3 regions of the Streptomyces sp. NPDC060035 genome follow, and region 3 is predicted to be linked to each of the others. Evidence: riboswitches for the same ligand, from Rfam matches in the RefSeq annotation. Region 3 holds a riboswitch; each other region holds the start of a gene.

Region 1 (7,123 bases), on a different contig from region 3:
CTGAGCCGGGGACAGTTCCAGCGCCGCCGCGGCCCGTTCCAGGGCATGGGTGGCGAGCGGGGCCGCCCCCGGGCTCGCGCCGTCGGCGGCCCAGTGGGCGATCCGCACGGCGTGGGCCAGCACGGCCCTGGCCTGGCGTGCCAGTTCCGCAGGGGGCGGTGTGCCCTCGGGTGGGCGGGGGGCCGGCCTGGTGCGCCGGGTGGTCACGGCCTTGCGGGCGGTGGCAAGGGGTCGCGGGCGGACAAGTCGCAGCCTGGAGTCGCGCGGGGTACGGGACGTCACGGGGAGCAGTCTTGCCTCTGACGGCCCGAAAGCCCAAACGGAAGCCGGATCCCATGGCTACGGGAGGGCTTCGGCCCCGGTCACCAACCGGGCCGATCCCTCCCATCAGCTCACATCAGGGGCGTGAGGAAGCGCCGGAGGGCCTCTTCGTAGCGTGCCGGATCGGCATTCCACATCGCCGCATGCGGAGCCTGCGCCACGGGGTGCAGGGTGACCAGGTCGGGACGTCGCGCGGCCAGTTCCTGGGAGGGCTGCCAGGGGGCCAGGGTGTCGTCGGGGCCGTGGAAGATCAGTGTCGGGGCGTGCAGGGCGGTCGGCACGGAGGTGTCCAGCAGCCGGGCGCCGTGCAGTCCGGTCTGGCCCTGGGCGGCCCTGACGGCAAGAGGCAGGAGCGCGGCGGGGATGCCGCGGGCAACGGCCAGGGCACGCAGGGTGACCTTCCAGTCCAGGACCGGGGAGTCCAGGACGAGACCGCTGATGCGGTCGCGGAGTGCGGAGTTGACGGCGGCGTGCAGGGCCATCGATGCGCCGGAGGACCAGCCGTGGACGACGACGCGCTCGGCCCCGTAGCGCACGGCGTATCGGATGGCCGCGTCGAGGTCGCGCCATTCGGACTCGCCGAGGTGGCCGAGCCCGTCGGGCGAACGGGGTGCTCCGGCGTCACCGCGGTAGGCCAGGTCGAGCACCGGGAGCTGCTGGGCCTGCAGGAATCCCATGACGTTCATGGGGTGTTCCCGGGTGGTGCCGAGGCCGTGCACGGTGATCACCCAGGTGTCGCGGGCGCCGGGCAGGAACCAGGCGGGCAGGGCGCCCAGCTCGCCGGGGATCTCGACCTCCTTGTACGCGAGGCCGAGTGCGCCGAGCGGGTCGCCGCTGTGGAGCTCGGGGGTGATGCGGACCTTGGCGCCCGGTTCCAGGCTGCCCCGGGTGACGCGTTCCAGCCTGCGCACGACGGTGTCGGCGGAGTCGTGCGGTGCCTGCTCGACGACCGGGCCGACGACCGCGTGGACGTCGCGGCCCACCAGTCCGTACGTACCGGGGCGCAGGGCGGCGAAGGAACGGGTCAGGGTGACCTGCCCGGCCGCGGTGGCGTGCACGGTGAGTCTGCGGTCGGCGGGGAAGGGACGTGGTGACGGAGCCCCGAGGGCGGCGTCGCTGGCGTAGCGGCCGGCCGCGACCGCTGCCGCACCGACGCCGAGGATCGTAGTGACGGCCGCTGCCGCCGCTGTTGCCGGGCGCACGGCTTCAGTGTCCTGGGCAGCGGCGCGGCCTGCCAGCGGGGAGGGGCCGTCCGGTACCGGACCCGGGCTCAGCCGGGCTGGCCGTACCCCTTCAGGGCGTCCGTCACCTCTCGCAGCTGGGCCGGGGAGAGCAGGGTCGGGTGGTGGCCGGGCACGGAACTCGCGGTGAGCCAGAGCCTGCACATCCATTCGAGCTGGGCCGTGCGGTCGTAGGCCTCGTCGAGGGTGTCCCCGTAGGTGACCGTTCCGTGGTTCTGCAGCAGGCAGCCGGTGCGGTCGCGCAGTGCGGTGAGCATGTTCTCGGCGAGCTCCCGCGTCCCGTACCGGGCATAGGCGGCGGTGCGGACGGGGCCGCCGAGCATGGCGGCGGCGTAGTGCACGAGCGGGACCTCGGTGACGAGGGTGGAGACGGCCGTGGCGTGGACCGCGTGGGTGTGCACGACGGCGGCGGCGTTGCTGTTGTTGTAGACGGCCAGGTGGAGGGGGAGCTCGCTGGTCGGGGTCATGTCGCCGAGGACCTGACGGCCTGCGAGGTCGACGCCGACCGCGTCTCCGGGGCCCAGCCGGTCGTAGGGCACTCCGCTGGGGGTGACCAGGACGACGCCGCCGACCCGCGCCGACACATTGCCGGAGGTACCGACGACCAGCCCGTCCGCAGCCGTCCTGCGGGCCGTCGCGACGACACCGTCCCACACCCGCTCGATCGCGTCCTGATGCTGATCGCTCATGCGGAGATCCTAGGTCGACGGGCCGTTCGGCCCGATCCGTTGCGGAGCACGTGACCGAAGTCTCTTCAATGGGGCAAATCCGGCAGACCGTGCGTGCCCCGGAACCCGGTGACGGCCGGTCCCCGCAGCGCCGCGTGGCTGCGGGGCCACCCCCGCGCGCACACAAGCGGAATGGCTATTCGCGCTTGGAGTCACCGCACCGCCCTGCTCAGTTCATCTTCCGTTCATCCAGGTTGCTTACGTTCCTACAGCCACTGACGTCGAACGATTGCCTGGGTAAATGGAACACATCACGCTGCTGCTCGCGATCGTGATCGTGACAGCTCTCGTGTTCGATTTCACGAACGGTTTCCACGACACCGCCAACGCGATGGCCACCACCATCTCGACCGGCGCCCTCAAGCCCAAGACAGCGGTGGCCATGTCCGCCGTTCTCAACCTCGTCGGCGCGTTCCTGTCGGTGGAGGTCGCCAAGACGATCTCCGGCGGGATCATCAATGAGAACGGCCTCAGAACCGAGGTCATCTTCGCGGCGCTCGTCGGCGCCATCCTGTGGAATCTGATGACCTGGCTGGTCGGTCTGCCCTCCAGCTCCTCCCACGCACTCTTCGGCGGCCTCATCGGCGCCGCGGTGATGTCGGCCGGCTGGTCCTCGATCAACGGCGGCACCGTCGTCACCAAGGTCCTCCTGCCCGCGATCGCAGCCCCCCTCGTCGCCGGTCTGGCCGCACTGCTGGCCACGAAGCTGACGTACCGCCTCAACCGGAAGATCACCGACGAGGCCCAGCTGAAGTCGACCGCCAAGGGGTACCGGGCCGGCCAGATCGCCTCCGCCGGTCTCGTCTCGCTCGCCCACGGCACCAACGACGCGCAGAAGACGATGGGCATCATCACCCTGGCCCTGGTCACCGGCGGCGTCCTCGCCCCCGGCTCCAACCCGCCGGTCTGGGTCATCGCCTCCGCCGGTCTCGCCATCGCGATGGGCACCTACCTCGGCGGCTGGCGCATCATCCGCACCATGGGCAGCGGCCTCACCGACCTCAGGCCGCCGCAGGGCTTCGCCGCCCAGACCAGCGCGGCCACGGTCATCCTGGCCTCCTCGCACCTCGGCTTCTCCCTCTCCACCACCCAGTCCTGCTCCGGTGCCGTGATGGGCGCGGGCCTCGGACGCAAGGGGGGCGTGGTCCGCTGGTCCACCGCCACCCGCATGTTCATCGCCTGGGGCCTGACCCTGCCGGCCGCCGGTCTGGTCGGCGCGGGCGCGGAATTCCTCACCAAGCAGGGCCCCTGGGGTGTCGGCGTGGTCGCCGTGCTCCTCGTCTCGGGCTCCGGTGCCATCTGGATGCTGTCGCGCCGCAAGCCCGTCGACCACACCAACGTCAACGCGACGGACGCCGAGCCCGCGGGCGTCGTCACCACCGCCATCGCGGCCGTCAGCCCGCCGCCCGTCGGCTCCGGCATCCCGGACCTCAAGACCACCATTCCGGCCCCGGCCCCGGCGGCCGGAACCCCGGCCGACCCGGCCCGACCGGCCACGGTGTAAGGACAGATCCGTATGAACATCGACTGGGCAGCTCTCGCCTCCGTCTTCGGCGTCAGCCTCGTGGTCACCGTCGCGCTGGTCGGCCTCTTCACCCTCGGCATCATCGGCCTCTCCAAGCAGGCGTCGACGGCTCCGGCCGGCGGATCTCTCACGCTGGCGCGCACCGGCGCGTACGCCTGCTTCGGGCTGTGCGCGGCGGCGGTCGCCTACGGGATCTACCTGATCGTCGCCTGACCACCCGGCGCTTCCCCGCCGCCTCGTCACATCGGGCCGGACACACCACCTGTGTGTCCGGCCCGATGTGCGTCTGCGCACACTGCGCTCCTGCAGGTCAACGGCAGGTTGACGGGCGTTCACGGGGCGTGGTGGACTGCCGGTGCCATTTACGGCGACAGGAGAGGAAGCCGGTGCGAATCCGGCGCGGTCCCGCCACTGTCACCGGGGAGCAGTCCCCCACACGGAAGTCACGGTCCATCACGGACTGGAAGGCCGGGGGAACTGCGGATCCGGAAGCCAGGAGACTCTCGTCGCCGGTCACGTCGAACCAGGGCGCGGACCCTGAGTTAAGGACATCTGCCATGCCTGGCTGCCGTGCGTCGGTCCCTGTGTCACCCGCTGCGAAGGTCCTTCGAGGCACGACGGCCGGCTGAACCGTGCGAGCCGACCGCATCTTCGCGTACGGCGCCACCGCCGGTCTGATCGGCGACCTGCTGCTCGGTGATCCCCGCCGGGGCCACCCCGTCGCCGCCTTCGGGCAGGCCGCAGCAGGTGTCGAGAGCCGGCTGTGGCGCGATCACCGCGGCTGGGGCGCCCTGCACGCGCTGGTCTGCGCCGGAGGCGCCGCGGGCGCCGCCGCACTGGCCGCCCGTGCCGTACACAACCGCCCCGCCGCGGCGGTGGCACTGACCGCCGCCGCCACCTGGTCCGTCATCGGCGGTACGTCGCTGGGCCGGGAGGCCCGCGCCATCGGCGGTGCGCTCGCCGCAGGTGACATCGAGGTGGCCCGGGAGCGGCTGCCGCATCTGTGCGGCCGTGACCCGTACTCCCTCGACGGCCAGCAGATCGCCCGTGCGGTGGTGGAGTCCGTCGCCGAGAACACCTCCGACGCCGTCGTCGGCGCTCTGGTGTGGGGCGCCATCGGCGGTGTCCCGGGCCTGGTCGGGTTCCGGGCCGTCAACACCCTCGACGCCATGGTCGGCCACAGGTCGCCGCGCCACCGGCGCTACGGCTGGGCCTCGGCCCGGCTCGACGACCTGGTCGGCTGGCCCGGTGCCCGCCTCACCGCCGTGCTCGCCGTGGCCGCCGGCGGGCGCCCGCGCGAGGCCGTACGGGCCTGGCGGGCCGACGCGGGCAAGCACCCGAGCCCCAACGCGGGCCCGGTGGAGGCATCGTTCGCGGGTGCGCTCGGCGTACGCCTCGGCGGGACACTCGCGTACGGCGGGCGGGTCGAGCACCGGCCCGTACTCAACGGGGAGAGCGGCCGGGACGTGCGGGTCACGGACATCGAACGCGCGGTGCGGCTGTCGCGCCGGGTGAGTGTGCTGGCCCTCGGCGTGTGTGCGGCCGCGCGGCTGGCCGCAGGACGGAAGGGTCGGGCATGAGCGGTGGACAGGGCGGCGGGCTGCTGGTCGCGGGAACCACCTCGGACGCGGGCAAGAGCGTCGTCACGGCGGGAATCTGCCGGTGGCTGGTGCGCCGGGGGGTGAAGGTCGCGCCGTTCAAGGCGCAGAACATGTCGCTGAACTCGTTCGTCACCCGCGAGGATGCGGAGATCGGCCGCGCCCAGGCGATGCAGGCGCAGGCCGCCCGGGTGGAGCCGAGCGTCCTGATGAATCCGGTGCTGCTCAAGCCCGGCGGTGACCGTTCCAGTCAGGTGGTCCTGATGGGGAAGCCGGTCGGCGAGATGAGTGCGCGCGGCTATCACGGGGGCCGTCAGGAAGCACTGTTCGGGACGGTCGTGGACTGCCTGGAGCAGCTCCGGGGCACGTATGACGCCGTGATCTGCGAGGGGGCGGGCAGTCCGGCCGAGATCAATCTGCGGCGCACGGACATCGTGAACATGGGTATCGCGCGGGCCGCCCGCTTCCCGGTGCTGGTCGTCGGGGACATCGACCGGGGCGGTGTGTTCGCGTCGTTCTTCGGTACGACGGCGCTGCTGAGCGCCGAGGACCAGTCGCTGGTCGCCGGGTACCTCGTCAACAAGTTCCGCGGCGATGTGTCGCTGCTGGAGCCGGGCCTGGACATGCTGTACGAGCTCACCGGGCGCCGTACGTACGGGGTGCTGCCGTTCACCCACGGCCTCGGCATCGACGAGGAGGACGGGCTGCGGGTGTCGATGCGCGGCGCCGTCCGGGAGTCCGTTGTCGCGCCGCCGCACGGGCAGGACGTGCTGCGGGTCGCGGTGTGCGCCGTGCCGCTGATGTCGAACTTCACCGATGTGGACGCGCTGGCGGCCGAGCCGGGTGTGGTGGTGCGGTTCGTGGACCGGGCCGAGGAGCTCGCCGACGCGGACCTGGTGATCGTGCCCGGTACCCGCGGCACCGTGAAGGCACTGGCGTGGCTGCGCGAACGGGGGCTGGCCGACGCGCTGCTGCGGCGGGCCGCCGAGGGGCTTCCGGTGCTGGGGATCTGCGGCGGGTTCCAGGTGCTCGGCGAGTCCATCGAGGACGAGGTGGAGTCGCGGGCGGGGCTGGTCGACGGGCTCGGGCTGCTGCCGGTACGGATCCGGTTCGGCCGGGAGAAGGTGCTGGGCCGGCCTGTCGGGTCGGCGCTCGGAGAGCCGGTGGAGGGGTACGAGATCCATCACGGGGTCGCCGATGTGCGCGGCGGTGAGCCGTTCCTGGACGGATGCCGGGTGGGCTCGGTGTGGGGGACGCACTGGCACGGGTCGCTGGAGAGCGATGCGTTCAGGCGCCGGTTCCTGGCGGAGGTGGCGCTGGCGGCCGGGCGGCGGTTCGTGGCGGCTCCGGACACGAGCTTCTCGGAGCTGCGGGAGGAGCAGCTGGACCGGCTGGGGGATCTTGTCGAGGAGCATGCGGATACGGATGCGTTGTGGCGGCTGATCGAGGCGGGAGCGCCGAGCGGGCTGCCGTTCGTGCCGCCGGGGGCACCGCGGGCGGAGGGGCCGGTGGTGGGGGCGGGGACGCCTGCGGCGGGCTCTGTTCCCCACCCCGCCCCCACCCTTGACCGGGGCTCCGCCCCGGACCCCGGTCATCGAGCGCCGGACAGATCCGATGTGGTGCCCCGGGACGCGGGGCGCACGCCCCACGGGCTCGATCTCGCAGGGCGGACGCCTGATGGGGCCGGAGCAGTTGTGCACGTGACAGAGG
Region 2 (7,123 bases), on a different contig from region 3:
CCACGTGAAACGTGCGATCTCCTCGCCGTCGTCCACCGAGACCGTGATCTCGACGTCACCCGTGCCCCCGTGCTCAGCCGCCACCCGCGCCATGTGGTCCCGCATCATCTGCCGGGGCACGGGGTTGATCGCGGGCTCCCCGACGTCGAGCGGCAGCCCCGGGAGCGTCACCGTCCCCACGCCGGGCCCGGCCCGGAACGCCACCCCGGACCCCGGCGGGAGCAGCCGCACGGTGGCCCGAACCAGTGCACCGTGCGTCACATCCGGGTCGTCACCCGCATCCTTGACCACTCCCGCTGTGGCCTGCCCGTCGGTGAGCTCCTCCACCGCGAGCGCGAAGGCCGGGGTCTGGCCCCTGGGCAGAGTGATGGTCACGGGATCGGGGAATTCTCCGGTCAGCAGGGCGGTGTACGCGGCCGTTGCCGCAGCGGTCGCACAGGCGCCGGTCGTCCATCCGGGCCGCAGACCGGTGTGCTTGAGTTGAGCGGTGCGCCCGCCCTGCGCCTCACTGCTCATGGATGGACCGATCCGATGCCTCTGCACGTACTCGTCCTCGGCGGCACGACGGAGGCCCGCCTGCTCGCGGAATCCCTGGTGGCCCCGGACGGACTGCCCGCCGGGGCCCGGGTGACCAGCTCGCTCGCGGGTCGCGTCGGCCGTCCGAAACTTCCGCCCGGTGAGGTGCGCATCGGTGGATTCGGCGGAGCCGACGGCATGGCCGCATGGCTCCGGGCGCATCGAGTGGATGCGGTCATCGACGCCACCCATCCTTTCGCCGGGAAGATCAGTTTCAACGCGGCCGCAGCCGCCGCCGCAGTCCATGTTCCCCTGCTGGCACTTCGCCGGCCCGGCTGGGTGCCCTCGGAGGGCGACCGGTGGCATTCGGCCGACTCACTGGCGGGGGCAGCCGGGCTTCTCCCGGGACTGGGCCGGCGGATCTTTCTCACAACGGGCCGGATGGGTCTCGCCGCATTCGCCGGTCTGGACGGGCTGTGGTTCCTGATGCGTTCGGTGGACGCTCCCGATGCGCCGTATCCGGCGCGGATGGAGACGCTGCTGGACCGGGGGCCGTTCACGCTGGAGAGGGAGCGGGAGCTGATCCGCCGCCATCGCATCGATGTTCTCGTCACGAAGGACAGCGGCGGCGAGGCGACCGCCCCCAAGCTCACCGCCGCCCGCGAGGCAGGCATCCCGGTGGTCGTGGTCCGGCGGCCACCGGTACCGGGAGGCGTGCCGGTGGCCGGGACCCCCGGGGAGGCCGTCGCTTGGCTGCGCAGCCAAGCGGGACCGGCGTCCTAGACGCCCGTACGGCCGTCGATCCGTTCGCGTACAAGATCGGCGTCGCCGCAGTGGCGGGCGTACTCGCCGACCATGTGCGTGCAGATCCAGCGCAGGGTGACCTGCCCGCCCGTGAAGGGGCTGGTGTCATCGAGTGCGCGGGCTGCGCAGTTCTCCCGCGCCCGGCCGATCTCGGCCTGCCATACGGGCAGCGCCTCCTCGTACGTCGCTCCGTCGGCCAGGTCGAAACCGCCGTCGGTGGCTTCGGGGTCGGCACCGGGGGTGAACATCGGCGGCACGTCCTCCTGGGCCAGGACCCGGCGGAACCAGTTCCGCTCGACCTCCGCGAGGTGCTGGACGGAGCTGGACTCCCGGACCGGGCAGAGCTTCACCGAACGCTTCGAGAGCAGGAACTTCCGGATCGGCGGCACCGGCCAGGGCCCCTTCTCCCGCTACGGCTCGACATCACCGGCAACGGGGGCGCGGACGAGATACAGCTCTCCGGTGTGCGGTTCGCCGGAACCACCGCCGACGATTTCAGCGGCTACTACCAGCGGTACAACGAGGGCCCCATCGGGTACCGGGGCACGGCCCTCGCCGCTCCGGAGGACTCCGTCGCGGAGCCGGAGCGGGAGACGGCGGCCGGCCTCGCCGCGGAACTGGAGCAGGCGGCCCGCAGCCTGGCCGAGTCGGCCCGGTCCGTCGGAAGGCTGTCCGACCGGGTCCGGGACCGCTGACCCCGCCGCGGCCCGGACCCCGCCGCGGCCCGGACCCCGCCGCGGCCCGGACCCCGCCGCGGCCCGGACCCCGCCGAGGTCCGCACGCCGCCCGGGCCTGGCGCCGCCGGGTTCAGCCCCGCGGCCTCGTTCAGCTCTCCGGATACCGCCTCGGCGTCCAGACGATCTGCCGGCCGTCGCCCCGCCGCACCCACCGGGTCTGCGAGGAACCCACGATCAGGATCGTCCGCATGTCGACCTCGGCCGGGTCGAGATCGGCCAGGCGCACCGTACGCACGCTCTCCGCGGGGCCGCCGACATCGCGCCCGAGCACCACGGGCGTGTCCGGGGAGCGGTGCTCCAGCAGCAGGTCGCGGGCCTTGCCGACCTGCCAGGTCCGGCTGCGTGAACCGGGGTTGTACAGCGCCATCACCAGATCGGCCGTGGCCGCCGCACGCAGCCGCTCGGCGATGACCTCCCACGGCTTGAGCCGGTCCGAGAGCGAGAGGGTGGCGTAGTCGTGGCCCAGCGGAGCCCCCGCTCGGGCGGCGGCGGCATTGGCCGCGGTCACCCCGGGCAGCACCCGTACCGCGATGTCCGTGTACGCGTCCTGCGAGGCCACTTCCAGCACGGCCGTCGCCATGGCGAAGACCCCCGGGTCGCCGCCCGACACCACGGCCACCCGCCGCCCACGCCGCGCCAGATCCAGAGCGAACTCCGCCCGCTCCGACTCGACCTTGTTGTCGGAGCCGTGCCGCTGCTGTCCGGGACGCACAGGCACCCGGTCCAGGTAGGTCGTGTAGCCGACGACGTCGTCGGCGGCGGCCAGTGCCCCGCGCGTCTCGGGTGTCAGCCACAACGGTCCGGCGGGTCCGGTACCCACCACGACGACCTCGCCGGAACCGGCTGCCCGTTCGGGGCGGGGCGCGTCGATCCGGCTCGGCAACACCGCGACCGCGAAGTACGGCACCGAGTCCGCGTCGGTGTCGGCCAGGTCGCCGGTGCGCTCCCCGGCCATCGTGGCGCGCTCGACGTAACGCGCCTCGGCCAGCCGCCCGGACGCCTCGAACGCACGGCGCACGGCGGGAAACGTGCGGCCCAGTTTCATCACCACCGCGGAGTCGGTGGCCGCCAGACGCGCCGTCAGTTCCTCCTCCGGCAACGTGCCCGGCAGGATCGTCAGCACCTCCTCGCCCTCGACGAGCGGGGTGCCTAGACGGGCGGCGGCGGCGCTGACCGAGGTGACACCCGGGATGACCTCGGTGGCGTAACGGTCTGCGAGCCGCTTGTGCATGTGCTGGTACGAGCCGTAGAACAGCGGGTCGCCCTCGGCGAGCACGGCGACCGTGCGTCCCGCGTCGAGATGCACCGCGAGGCGGGCCGCGGCCTCGGTGTAGAACTCGTCCAGCGCGCCCCGGTAGCCGCCCGGATGGTCGGTGGTCTCCGTCGTGACGGGGTAGACCAGCGCCTCTTCGATGTGGTCGGCGCGGATGTGCTGCGCCGCGATGGAACGGGCGATGGACCGGCCGTGCCGGGCGGAGTGGTAGGCCACGACATCGGCCTCACCGATGACCTGCACGGCTCGTACGGTCATCAGGGACGGGTCGCCGGGGCCGAGCCCGACCCCGTACAGCCGTCCGGTCTTCCTGTGCTCGCTCACGCTCATTCTTCCTCGCTGGCGATCGCGTTGATGGCGGCCGCCGCGATGGCGCTGCCGCCGCGCCGGCCGCGCACGATCAGGTGCTCGAGGCCGGACGGGTGGGCGGCCAGGGCATCCTTGGACTCGGCGGCACCGATGAAGCCGACCGGCACACCGATGACGGCGGCGGGGCGCGGGGCGCCCTCCTCGATCATCTCCAGGAGCCGGAAGAGCGCGGTGGGTGCGTTGCCGACGGCGACGACCGCCCCCTCCATCCGGTCGCGCCACAGTTCCAGCGCGGCGGCGCTGCGGGTGGTGCCCAGCTTCGCGGCCAGCTCCGGAACGGCCGGGTCGGACAGGGTGCACACGACCTCGTTGGCCGCGGGCAGCCGCTTACGGGTGACACCGCTGGCGACCATGGCCACGTCGCACAGGATGGGTGCACCGGACCGCAGTGCCGCGCGGGCGTCGGCCACGGCGTCCGGGGAGAAGGCGAGATCGCGTACGAGGTCGACCATGCCGCAGGCGTGGATCATGCGGACGGCGACCTGGCTCACATCGGCGGGCAGCCCTGCCAGATCCGCCTCCGCGCGGATGGTGGCGAAGGACTGGCGGTAGATCGCCGGTCCGTCCTTCTCGTACTGATGCACAGTGCTGTCGCTTTCTTCATCGGGTTGGTGGCCGGCGGCCAGACACAGGTGAACGGGGTGATGCACGGTCAGGTGCGTGGGCTTCGCGCCGCTGCCACCGCGGCGGCGAGCGCTGCAGGGTTGTTGCGGACCGTCGCCGTGGCGTCTCTCCGGTCCCCCGTCACGTGGGAGATCCGGTGTCCGTCCGGGGTGGCGACCACGTCGATCCATTCCCCGTGCGGATGGCCGCACCGGCGTTCGCACCCGGACCAGTACACAGGCAGCCGTCCCGCGGGTCCGACGGCGGCCCCCGCTTCGGCCCGCACGTCGGCCAGCGACTTGGCACAGCCGGGCCGTCCGATACAGGCCCCGACACCGGCCCACGGCGATCCGGGCCCGGTGATCAGACCGGCCTCCGAGAGGCCGGCGAGCAGGTCGTCCGCGTGATCCGGCGCGACTCCGGTGACGACGACGCCGCGCCACGGGGTGAGCCGCAGTTCGCCGGCGCTCGACAGGAGCCGCCAGTGATTCCGGTCCAGGCGTCCCAGCGGTACGCCGACGGACAGCGCGACGTCGCGGTGGCGGCCGTGTACGGGGCCGAGGGCCGGCCGGAGGGATGCGCGAGGGCGGGGGTGACGGTCCGTCGACACGGCGGTACCGGTCTGCCGCAATCGTCGTACGACATCGTCGGCCAGTGCGGCGGCGCCGTCCGGCAGGTCCTTCACCCGCCAGGCGTCGGGTTCCGTGGCGGCGTCCAGAAATGCTTCGGCGGCCAGGAGTGCGGCGCGGGGCCCGTCGGCGGCCGGGACACGCAGGACGGTGTCCGTGTCCCCGACGCGCAGCATCGCATCGCCGTCGTCACGGGCCAGCAGAGTGAGGTCGGCGCCGAGGGCGTCCACGTCACCGCGGCCGTCGTCGAGTGCGAACAGGAACCGGCCGGAGAGCGCGGCCGCACGGTCGCTTCCGCACAGCAGCCGGTCCAGTCCGGTCAGCCACGGTCCGACGTCCGCGGCCCCGAGACCGTCGAGCCCGGCCAAGGGGGAGGCGACGATGTTGCGTACCCGCTCGTGGCGTTCGGAGGGCAGCAGCCCGGCCCGGCTCAGCAGCCCGGCCAACTCCGCACCGCAGTCCGGGGCGAGCCCGCGCAGCTGCACATTGCCGCGCGAGGTGAGATGCAACTCACCGTCGCCGAGTCGCCCGGCGGCTTCCCCAAGCGCGTCCGCCCGCCCGACGGTCAGCACCCCGCCGGGTATGCGGACCCGCGCCAGCGCACCGTCGTCCGCCCGGTGCAGACGCAGTGTTCCGGGGCAGGCATCACCGCCCGGAGACCGGGGCGGGACGGCGGATGGGGGCATGGCGGCGAGCATACCGACCGTGACCGCAGCACAGCCCTACGGTCACTGTGACCTGCAGGACACCCACCGGGGCGGACCCGGAACCCGGGCGCGGACCCGGAACCCGGGCGCGGACCCGGAACCCGGACCGGAACCCGAACCGGACCCCGGAACCCGGACCGGAACCCGGGCCGCGTCCGGTTCCGCGTCCGCGTCCGGCCAGGTGTCCCGAGCGACGCCCCTGCCGAGTCTGCCTCCGGGCGGAAACCGGCCCGTCGAGGCGCCCGAGGACACATCCCGACCAGGGGCATCTCGTCACGCCCACCGGCCTGCCGCCTACTATGCCTAGCGGCGGTCCGTTCGGCCCGCCATCGCCAGACGGCGACATGGGAGGAAGCCCGGTGAGATTCCGGCGCGGTCCCGCCACTGTGAGCCCGGCCGAAGGCCGGGCGAGTCAGGAACTCCTGCCGTCCGACACCGCCCGGGGCGTGGACACCCCGAGGAAGGGCTGACGCCGCATGATCCTGCTCCTGTCGACGTCCGACACCGACCTGCTCAGCGCCCGCGCCTCGGCAGGCCCGGTCAACTACCGCTACGCCAACCCCTCCCGGCTCTCCGTCGAGGACCTCCCGGAGCTGCTGGACGGCACGGACCTCGTCGTCGTACGCCTCCTCGGCGGCGTACGGGCATGGCAGGACGGCCTCGACCAGGTGCTGGCGACCGGTCGCCCCGTCGTCGTTCTGACCGGTGAACAGGCCCCCGACGCCCAGCTGATGGCCGCGTCCACCGTCCCCATCGGAATCGCCGCCGAGGCGCACGCCTACCTCGCGCACGGCGGCCCCGCCAACCTGGAGCAGCTGGCCCGGTTCCTGTCCGACACCGTGCTGCTCACCGGCCACGGTTTCGAGCCGCCCGCCCCCGCCCCCGCATGGGGCCCGCTGGAGCGGACGGCCCGGGAGGACATCACCGGGCCCACCATCGCGGTGCTCTACTACCGCGCCCACCACATGAGCGGGAACACGGCGTTCATCGAGGCCTTGTGCACCGCCGTGGAGGACACGGGAGCCCGTGTCCTCCCGCTGTACGTCGCCTCGCTCCGTACCCCCGAGCCCGAACTCATCGACGAACTCCGGGCCGCCGACGCCATCGTGACCACCGTCCTCGCCGCGGGCGGCACCAAGCCCGCCACCGCGTCCGCGGGCGGCGACGACGAGTCCTGGGACGCGGGCGCCCTCACCGGCCTCGACGTACCGGTGCTCCAGGCGCTCTGCCTCACGAGCCCGCGCGCCGCCTGGGAGGAGAACGACGAGGGCGTGTCCCCGCTGGACGCCGCCACCCAGATCGCGGTGCCGGAGTTCGACGGCCGCCTGATCACCGTGCCGTTCTCCTTCAAGGAGATCGACGAGGACGGCCTGCCCGCGTACGTCGCCGACACCGAGCGTGCGGCACGGGTCGCCGGTATCGCCGTACGGCACGCCCGGCTCCGCCACATCCCGGCCGCCGAGAAGCGGATCGCCCTCGTCCTGT
Region 3 (7,123 bases):
TGGCGCGGGGTGCGGCTCGCCGATGTGCTGCGGCTGGCGGGGATCGGGAGGGACGCGGTCGACGTGCTGCCGCGTGGCCTGGACGCGGAGGTCATCAGCGACGGGACGAATCTGGGGCGGGTGCGCAGACCGCTGCCGGTGTCGAAGGCACTGGACGACGTCCTCCTCGCCTACGAGATGAACGGCGAGCCGCTGCCGCCCGACCACGGCCATCCGGTCCGGCTGATCGTCCCGTCCTGGGTCGGCATCGCGAACATCAAGTGGGTCGGCGACATCGAGGTGTCCACGGAGCCGCTGCTGACGCCGTGGAACACGGGCCTGTACCGGCTGTTCGGCCCCGGCTATCCGTCCGAGGGCAGCGATCCGCTGACCCGGCAGACACTCAAGAGCGCCTTCGAGCTGGCGCCGGGTGCCACGTTCGCCGCCCACCGCAGGCACCTGCTCACCGGCCGGTCCTGGTCGGGCGGCGCACCGGTGCGTTCGGTCGAGGTCAGCACCGACGGCGGCACCCGGTGGCGGCCCGCACGGCTGCGCGACGAGCCCAGGAGCGGCAGCTGGGTCCGCTGGTCGGCCGACTGGGTCCCCAAGGAGCCCGGGCCCGCCGTACTGCTCGCACGGGCGACGGACCGGTCGGGCCGCACCCAGCCGGCGACGACGGCCCACAACACGCAGGGCTACCTCTTCGACGCGGTGGTGCGGCACCCGGTGACGGTCGCATGACGCTGCCCTTCGCGGTTCGGCGCGGCCCGGACAGTACGGGGCGATCACGTCCTGGGCAGCCGCGTCCGCATAGTCCATGGCGATCATGTCCTGGGCAGCCGTGTCCGGCCGCCTCCGCACGGGTGAACCGATCGCCCGGGCGACGGGACTCAAGCCTGCCGCAGTGCCCCTTCGAGAACGGCGCGGTGTACTGCCCGGGCGAGTCGTGATCCCCAGCGCGAGCGCGGGCCGCCGAAGGGTTCCCCGGCCTGCGCCCCGGGGTCGGGCGCGGCGATGCACACGGCGTCCGTGGGGGTGCCCGAGCAGTCGAGTCCGGCGTCCACGAGCGCTTGGACCTTGGCCTCGGTGGCCGTTGCCACGGCGTTGACCAGGGCGGCGTCGGAGAGGGCCACCGGGACGGTGACGACGATGTTGACCGTGCCGGGCGGCAGTGGGCCGTCTGTGCCTGCGGCCGGGGCCGCGGCCCATCCCCGTACCCCGAGGCCGCTGGTGACGGTGGCCGTGACGCCCCCGTCGGCCGCGACGGTGCAGGCGGTGACGTCCGCGGCCGTCATCAGACCGGCCCCAGGGCCGCCGAGGTCCTCGGCCGCGGCGATCTCGGCGAGGTGCCGGTCAGGGTCCGGCCTTGGGTATCCGCCCGGTACCTGCGCATTGAGAATCCATGCCCGCGGTCCGATACCGCCGCCCAGGACGGCGCTGCTGCACACCCGCCAGCCGGGTCCCAGCCGCCAGACCAGGTGGTGAAGACGGAGGCCGTCCTCCTGCCTGGCCAGCAGTTCCCCGCGCTGTCCGGGGAGGCGGATACGTACGGAACCGATGGCGCAGCACCCCCGAGGACAGGCCGCCCGACGGTCGGCAACGGCGCGTCGATCATACGTGTGGGGAGGGGCCGCATCTCCGGTGCACCCAGGAGGGTGCTCACCCGAATGGCGTAATGCTTCGCAGGGGCCGACACAGCCGCTGCGCGGGGCCACCGCCGACCCCGGGTCCTTTGGGCCGCCCCCTGCCCGAGCCGGGAAGTTGCAGCGTCCAACCGGGTGAGGCGCGATGGAAACCGGACGCGCCTCCCCTGCTGGACCCACCCACAGGACGCGCCCGGGCGAGGAGGAATCGGCCATGGGAGCCGCTGACGGTTTCACGGATTCCGGAGAACTCGACGGTCTGACCGTCTACGACAGTGACGGCGAGAAGGTCGGCAGTGTAGGGCGGGTGTACGTCGACGACGACACCGGCAAGCCCGACTGGATCACGGTCAAGACCGGCATGTTCGGCATGAAGGAGAGCTTCGTACCACTGGCCGGAGCCCGCCGCGTGGGCTCCGACCTGCATGTCTCGCACGCGAAGGACCGCGTCAAGGGTGCCCCCAGGGTGGACGCCGACGCGCATCTCTCCGTGGCCGAGGAGGAGGAGCTCTATCGGCACTACGGCCTGACCAGGAAAGCCAACGCGGGCATGGGCGGCGACGCGCGCACCACGTCCGGCACCGGAACGGCAGCCATGGGTGCCGCCGGAGCGGCGGGAGCGGCCGGAGCGGCGGCCCGCACCAAGCCAACGGGCAAGGCGACAACGGCCGGTGCCACGGGCACAGCGGCCACCACGGGCGCCGGCATGGGCAGGCACCGCGACACGGAGACGTCCTCCACGTCGCGCCCGCTCGCCGGAGCCGGAGCCGAACGGTCCGCCGCAGGCGCCGGAGGCCGGGAGGAGATGGTCCGTTCCGAGGAACAGCTCCTCGTCGGTACGGAGGAGTACGAGAGCGGAAAGGCACACCTGCACAAGTACGTCGTGACCGAGAACGTCACCCGGACGGTGCCGGTGTCCCACGAGGAAGTACGCGTGGTGCGTGAACCCATGCGGCCGGGCGAGAAGTCGACCGGTACGACGGGCATCGGCGAAGAGGACGTCGAAGTCACCCTGCACGCAGAGCGCGCCACCGTCCGTAAGGAGGCCGTCCCGGTGGAGCGGGTCCGTCTCGAAACCAACAAGGTCACCGAACAGAAGGAAGTCTCCGCCGAGCTCCGCAAGGAGAAGATCGACTACGCGGACGGCAAGGACATGGGCAGCGGCAAGGACACGGGCGGCGAGTTCGGCCAGGGACGCCGCCGCTGACCCCCTCACTCAGCGGCGACAGGCCGCGCGACAGCAGCGAGGGGCGGCCCCGGACGACTGTGGGCCCGCCCCTTCGCCATCAGTCATCCGAAGGCCGGGACGCCCGCAGCGGCCCCGGCAGGAAGCGCACCGAAGGCCTGCCGTCCGGCCCGTCCGGCGTCACCACCGCCCGTACCCGGTAGACGTCGGCGATGAGTTCCCCGGTGATCACCTCCGCGGGCGTTCCGCAGGCGACCACCCGTCCTTCTTTCATCACGGTGATCCGGTCGCAGAACATCGCGGCCAGGTTGAGGTCGTGCAGCGCCGTCACAGCGGTGACGGGCAGGGCGGAGATCAGGGACAGCAGCTCCAGTTGGTGCTGGATGTCCAGATGGTTGGTCGGCTCGTCCAGGAGGAGTTCGCGCGGCTGCTGCGCGAGTGCACGGGCTATCTGGACGCGCTGGCGCTCACCGCCGGACAGGGTGTGCCAGGACTGCTCGGCGCGATCGGCGAGACCGGTGCGTTCCAGTGCCTCGCGCACGGCGTCCTCGTCCTCGCGGCCGGGCGCCGACCAGGCACGGCGGTGCGGAATGCGGCCGAGGCGTACGACGTCCAGGACACTCAACTCGACCTGGGTGACTGCGTGCTGGTCGACCACGGCGACGCGTCGGGCGACCGTGCGACGGCCGGTCTCCGCGAGGCTGCGGCCGTCGAGGGTGACCACTCCCGCGCCCGGCCCGAGGACGCCGGCCAGGATGCGGAGCAGTGTGGACTTGCCGGATCCGTTCGGTCCGAGGAGTCCGACGGTGGCGCCGGGCGGAGGCGCGATGTCCACGCCGTCGAGGACGATCCGCCCGCCCGCTTCCCGCGTCACGCGCTCGGCCCGCAGTCCCTCGGCCGTGGCGGCGGTCATGAGGTCCTCCGGGTCCGGTACAGGACCAGCACGAAGGCGGGCACCCCGATGAGGGCGGTGACCACTCCGACCGGCACCTCCTGCGGGTCGAGGACGGTGCGCGCCAGCGTGTCGACCCAGACCAGGAACACCGCCCCCGCGAGCGCGGTGACCGGCAGCAGGCGCCGGTGGCCCGAACCGGTCAGCGCGCGGGCCGCGTGCGGCAGGACGAGGCCGACGAAGCCGATGGCGCCCGCCGAGCTCACGAGCGCCGCAGTCAGCAGCGCCGTCGTGCAGAGCAGCACGATCCGGGTGCGGGCGACATGGACGCCGAGGGCGGCCGCCGCGTCCTGGCCGAATGCGAAGGCATCGAGCGTACGGGCGTGTCCGAGGCAGATCAGCAGCGTCACGGCGAGCACCGCGGCGCACATCCACACATCGGTCCAGCCGACCCCGCTCAGGGAGCCGAGCAGCCAGAACAGCACGCCGCGGGTCTGCTCGGCGTCGGCAGCGGTCATCACGACGAAGGAGGTGAGCGCGGAGAAGAGCTGCATGGCCGCCACACCGGAGAGGACGACCCGGTCGGTCGTCCCGCCGAGCGTGTGGCTGAGCAGCAGAACGAGGGCGAACGAGCAGAGGGCCCCGATGAAGGCACCGGCCGAGACCGAGACCGCTCCCCCACCTGCCCCGAGGATGACGACCACGACCGCTCCGGTGGACGCCCCGGAGGAGACACCGAGCACGAACGGGTCGGCGAGCGGGTTACGCAGCAAGGACTGCATCACCGTGCCGCATACCGCGAGTCCGGCCCCGCACACCGCGGCGAGCAGGGTGCGGGGCATGCGCAGGTTCCAGATGATGCCGTCCCGGATCGGGGTGAGCTGCGAGTCCCCGAGACCGAGATGGGCCGCCACCGCGGACCACACGTCCGGGACCGAGATCCGGGCGGGCCCGATGGTGACGGCGACCGCGACGGACAGGAGCAGCAGAGCCGTCCCGCAGCTCCACAGGAGGCCGTCGCGCAGGACACGGACGCCGGACGCTCGGGGTACCGGTGCCTTCTGTGCACGTACGCCTGCGGCCTGCTGGGTGTCGGTCACCCCGCGAGCCCGAAGGTGCGCAGCCCTGCGGCCACGAGCTCCACGCCCTCGACGGTACGGATGGAGGGGTTCAGGGCCTGGCCGCTGAGGAGGACGTAGCGCTTGTGCCGGACCGCGTCCATGTTCTTCGTGGCGGGATTGGACTCCAGGAACTGGATCTTCTTCTCGGCACTCTCGGCGGTCTGCGACTTGCGGGTCAGGTCACCGATGACCAGGACGTCGGGGTTGCGGTCCGCGACGGTCTCCCAGTTGATCCGGGGCCACTCCTCGTGGGTGTCGTCGAAGACGTTCCTCGCGCCGAGCTCCTCGGTGATGATGCCGGGCGCTCCGCAGCAGCCCGCGAGGTAGGGCGCCTCGGCGTTGGCGAACCAGTAGAGCAGGGTGGCGTCCGACGACTCGATGCCGGCGGTCGCCTTGCCGATACGAGCCCGGAGTCGGTCGACGAGCTCGTCACCGCGTTCCTTGACTCCGAACACCTCGGCCAGATCGTGTACTTCGGTGTAGACGCTCTCCATGGTCAGCGGTTTCGTACGGGATCCGTCGCCGCTGCCGCTGTTGTCCTTGGCCGTGCAGTCGGCCGGCGAGACATAGGTGGGGACCCCGAGGTCCTCGAACCGTTCGCGGGGCGCGACGCCGCCCTTGGCGAGGGTCGATTCGAACGAGGCGCTGATGAAGTCGGGTTCCTTGTCGAGAACCTTCTCCGAGGAGGGCCGGTTATCGGCGATACGGGGGACGTTCGCGTTGGCCTTCTCCAGGCCCTTCATCACCGGGTCGGTCCAGGTGGAGGTGCCCGCCAGCCGGTCGGCGAGGCCGAGCGAGAGCAGGATCTCCGTCGACCCCTGGTCCAGGGAGACCGCGTGGTGCGGGGCCGCCGGGACGGTGACGGTGCGTCCGCAGTTCTTCAGCGTCACGGGGTACCCGGCGCTGCTGTCCTGCGCCGGTGCGGCGGATTCGCCGTCGCCGCACCCGGACAGCAGGACAAGTCCCGCCGTGAGCAGGGCGGTTCGGCGTACGGTGCTGGCTATCGGTGGCAATGGGTCCCTCTGCGTCCTGGGGCTCATGCGCGGAGCCCGGTACCGAGCACCGCTCCCCGTACGGGAGCGGGTGCCAGCAGGTTTTCGGACTCGGGTTCATCCGGACGGGACGCCTTCCCGGACCCCGAGGGTGTCCAGTGGCCGTGGCCCCGCCCGTCCCCCTCACCGCTGCGCGTCAGCTCCGGTTTCGCACCGGATTCCCTGACTCCACTTGGAGTGTGACTGGCTTCTGCAAGCTATCACGCAGCGGCACGGAGACCTGGGGCCGTGGCCGGTACGACGGGTGGGGCGTCCCCCCGCACCGGCCCCTTGCTGGGTCAGGACCTGCGGCGAACCGATTCTCCGGCTCTCACCTGCGGTGTCTGCGCCGGCGGGCGAGCACGGATGTCGTGCCCCAGTACGCGAGCAGCACGGCCCGCAGGCCGAGGATCTCGACGGCCTCGCGCACACGCCGGGCCCCGGCCGCACCACCGGGTGGCGTACGGATGGCTCGTCGGGCGCTCACAGTGCGGCCGGCTCGTCGGTCGCTCACAGTGCGGCCGGCATCGACGGCTCGGCCGGGCCTTTGCGCCAGGGGCCCTCCGGGTCGTCGTACGCGTCGGCGTAGTCCGGTCCTGCGATCGGCCAGTCGGCAAGCAGCTCTCCCGGCAGCGCGAAGGACTCGACCAGTTCGGGTGCGTGTGCGGCGACGGCAGCGATCAGTTCCTCGGTGGCCTCGGGCAGCTCGTCGACCTGCTCGGCGGTCAGGAGACCGGCCACCAGCAGATCCCCGCTGTTGCGTGCCACCCACTCGAGGGCGAACAGCCGCTCCAGCTCGGCCAGCCGCTCCCGGGCGGCGCCTTCGGGCAGCGTGGCCAGCGCCTCGGCATAGCCTTCGGCCGCCTGCCGGTACGCGTGGGCCTCGACGCCGCGCAGCGCGGCCCCGGAGGCCGCGTTCCACCGCGCGAGCGCGTCACCGTGCGGTGCCCGGAGCGCACCTTTCCTGGCACGGGTGAACCAGATCTCCTCCACCGCCGCGAGGAGCCTGCCGAGGAACCGGGGGTCGGCCAGTTCACCGGGGGTGCGGTCGACCGGGGTGTTCCCGGCCCCGTCCGCCGAGGTGTTTCCGGCCCGGTCCGGCGAGGTGTCCCCCGGAGCCGGTCCGGCGGCGAAGAGCATGTCCGCCGCCGCCTTCGCGTGGACGGCGAGATTGTCGCCCTCGGCCGTGATGGCGCCTTCGACTCCCGTGACCAGCTCCGTCATGCCGTTGTTCTCCAACAGCGCCTGGGCGCCGCAGCGTTCACGGCACT

Evidence for each region. Region 3 has a riboswitch for cobalamin ahead of ACFWBQ_RS34140 (ABC transporter substrate-binding protein). Riboswitches for the same ligand answer to the same signal wherever they lie in the genome.
Region 1: another riboswitch for cobalamin. It lies ahead of ACFWBQ_RS34745 (cobalamin biosynthesis protein); the one in region 3 lies ahead of ACFWBQ_RS34140 (ABC transporter substrate-binding protein).
Region 2: another riboswitch for cobalamin. It lies ahead of cobN (cobaltochelatase subunit CobN); the one in region 3 lies ahead of ACFWBQ_RS34140 (ABC transporter substrate-binding protein).

The regions. Positions count from the first base shown of each region.
Region 1 covers NZ_JBHWVO010000037.1:11,276-18,398, reverse strand. The annotation lists gene ACFWBQ_RS34770 (hypothetical protein) at 1-207, opposite strand, end outside; gene ACFWBQ_RS34765 (alpha/beta hydrolase) at 393-1,523, opposite strand; gene ACFWBQ_RS34760 (class II aldolase/adducin family protein) at 1,592-2,251, opposite strand; gene ACFWBQ_RS34755 (anion permease) at 2,532-3,794, shown strand; gene ACFWBQ_RS34750 (hypothetical protein) at 3,807-4,028, shown strand; cobalamin riboswitch at 4,191-4,318, shown strand; gene ACFWBQ_RS34745 (cobalamin biosynthesis protein) at 4,448-5,395, shown strand; gene ACFWBQ_RS34740 (cobyric acid synthase) at 5,392-7,123, shown strand, end outside.
Region 2 covers NZ_JBHWVO010000009.1:178,823-185,945, forward strand. The annotation lists gene ACFWBQ_RS16995 (cobalt-precorrin-5B (C(1))-methyltransferase) at 1-516, opposite strand, end outside; gene ACFWBQ_RS17000 (cobalt-precorrin-6A reductase) at 532-1,299, shown strand; gene ACFWBQ_RS17005 (DinB family protein) at 1,296-1,688, opposite strand; gene ACFWBQ_RS17010 (hypothetical protein) at 1,785-2,015, shown strand; gene ACFWBQ_RS17015 (precorrin-2 C(20)-methyltransferase) at 2,146-3,660, opposite strand; gene ACFWBQ_RS17020 (precorrin-8X methylmutase) at 3,657-4,283, opposite strand; gene ACFWBQ_RS17025 (cobalamin biosynthesis protein CobG) at 4,352-5,629, opposite strand; cobalamin riboswitch at 5,932-6,083, shown strand; gene cobN (cobaltochelatase subunit CobN) at 6,115-7,123, shown strand, end outside.
Region 3 covers NZ_JBHWVO010000034.1:48,598-55,720, reverse strand. The annotation lists gene ACFWBQ_RS34165 (sulfite oxidase) at 1-720, shown strand, start outside; partial or broken gene ACFWBQ_RS34160 (adenosylcobinamide amidohydrolase) at 870-1,594, opposite strand; gene ACFWBQ_RS34155 (PRC and DUF2382 domain-containing protein) at 1,837-2,829, shown strand; gene ACFWBQ_RS34150 (ABC transporter ATP-binding protein) at 2,909-3,721, opposite strand; gene ACFWBQ_RS34145 (FecCD family ABC transporter permease) at 3,718-4,800, opposite strand; gene ACFWBQ_RS34140 (ABC transporter substrate-binding protein) at 4,797-5,861, opposite strand; cobalamin riboswitch at 5,892-6,076, opposite strand; gene ACFWBQ_RS34135 (hypothetical protein) at 6,184-6,339, opposite strand; gene ACFWBQ_RS34130 (acyl-CoA dehydrogenase) at 6,363-7,123, opposite strand, start outside.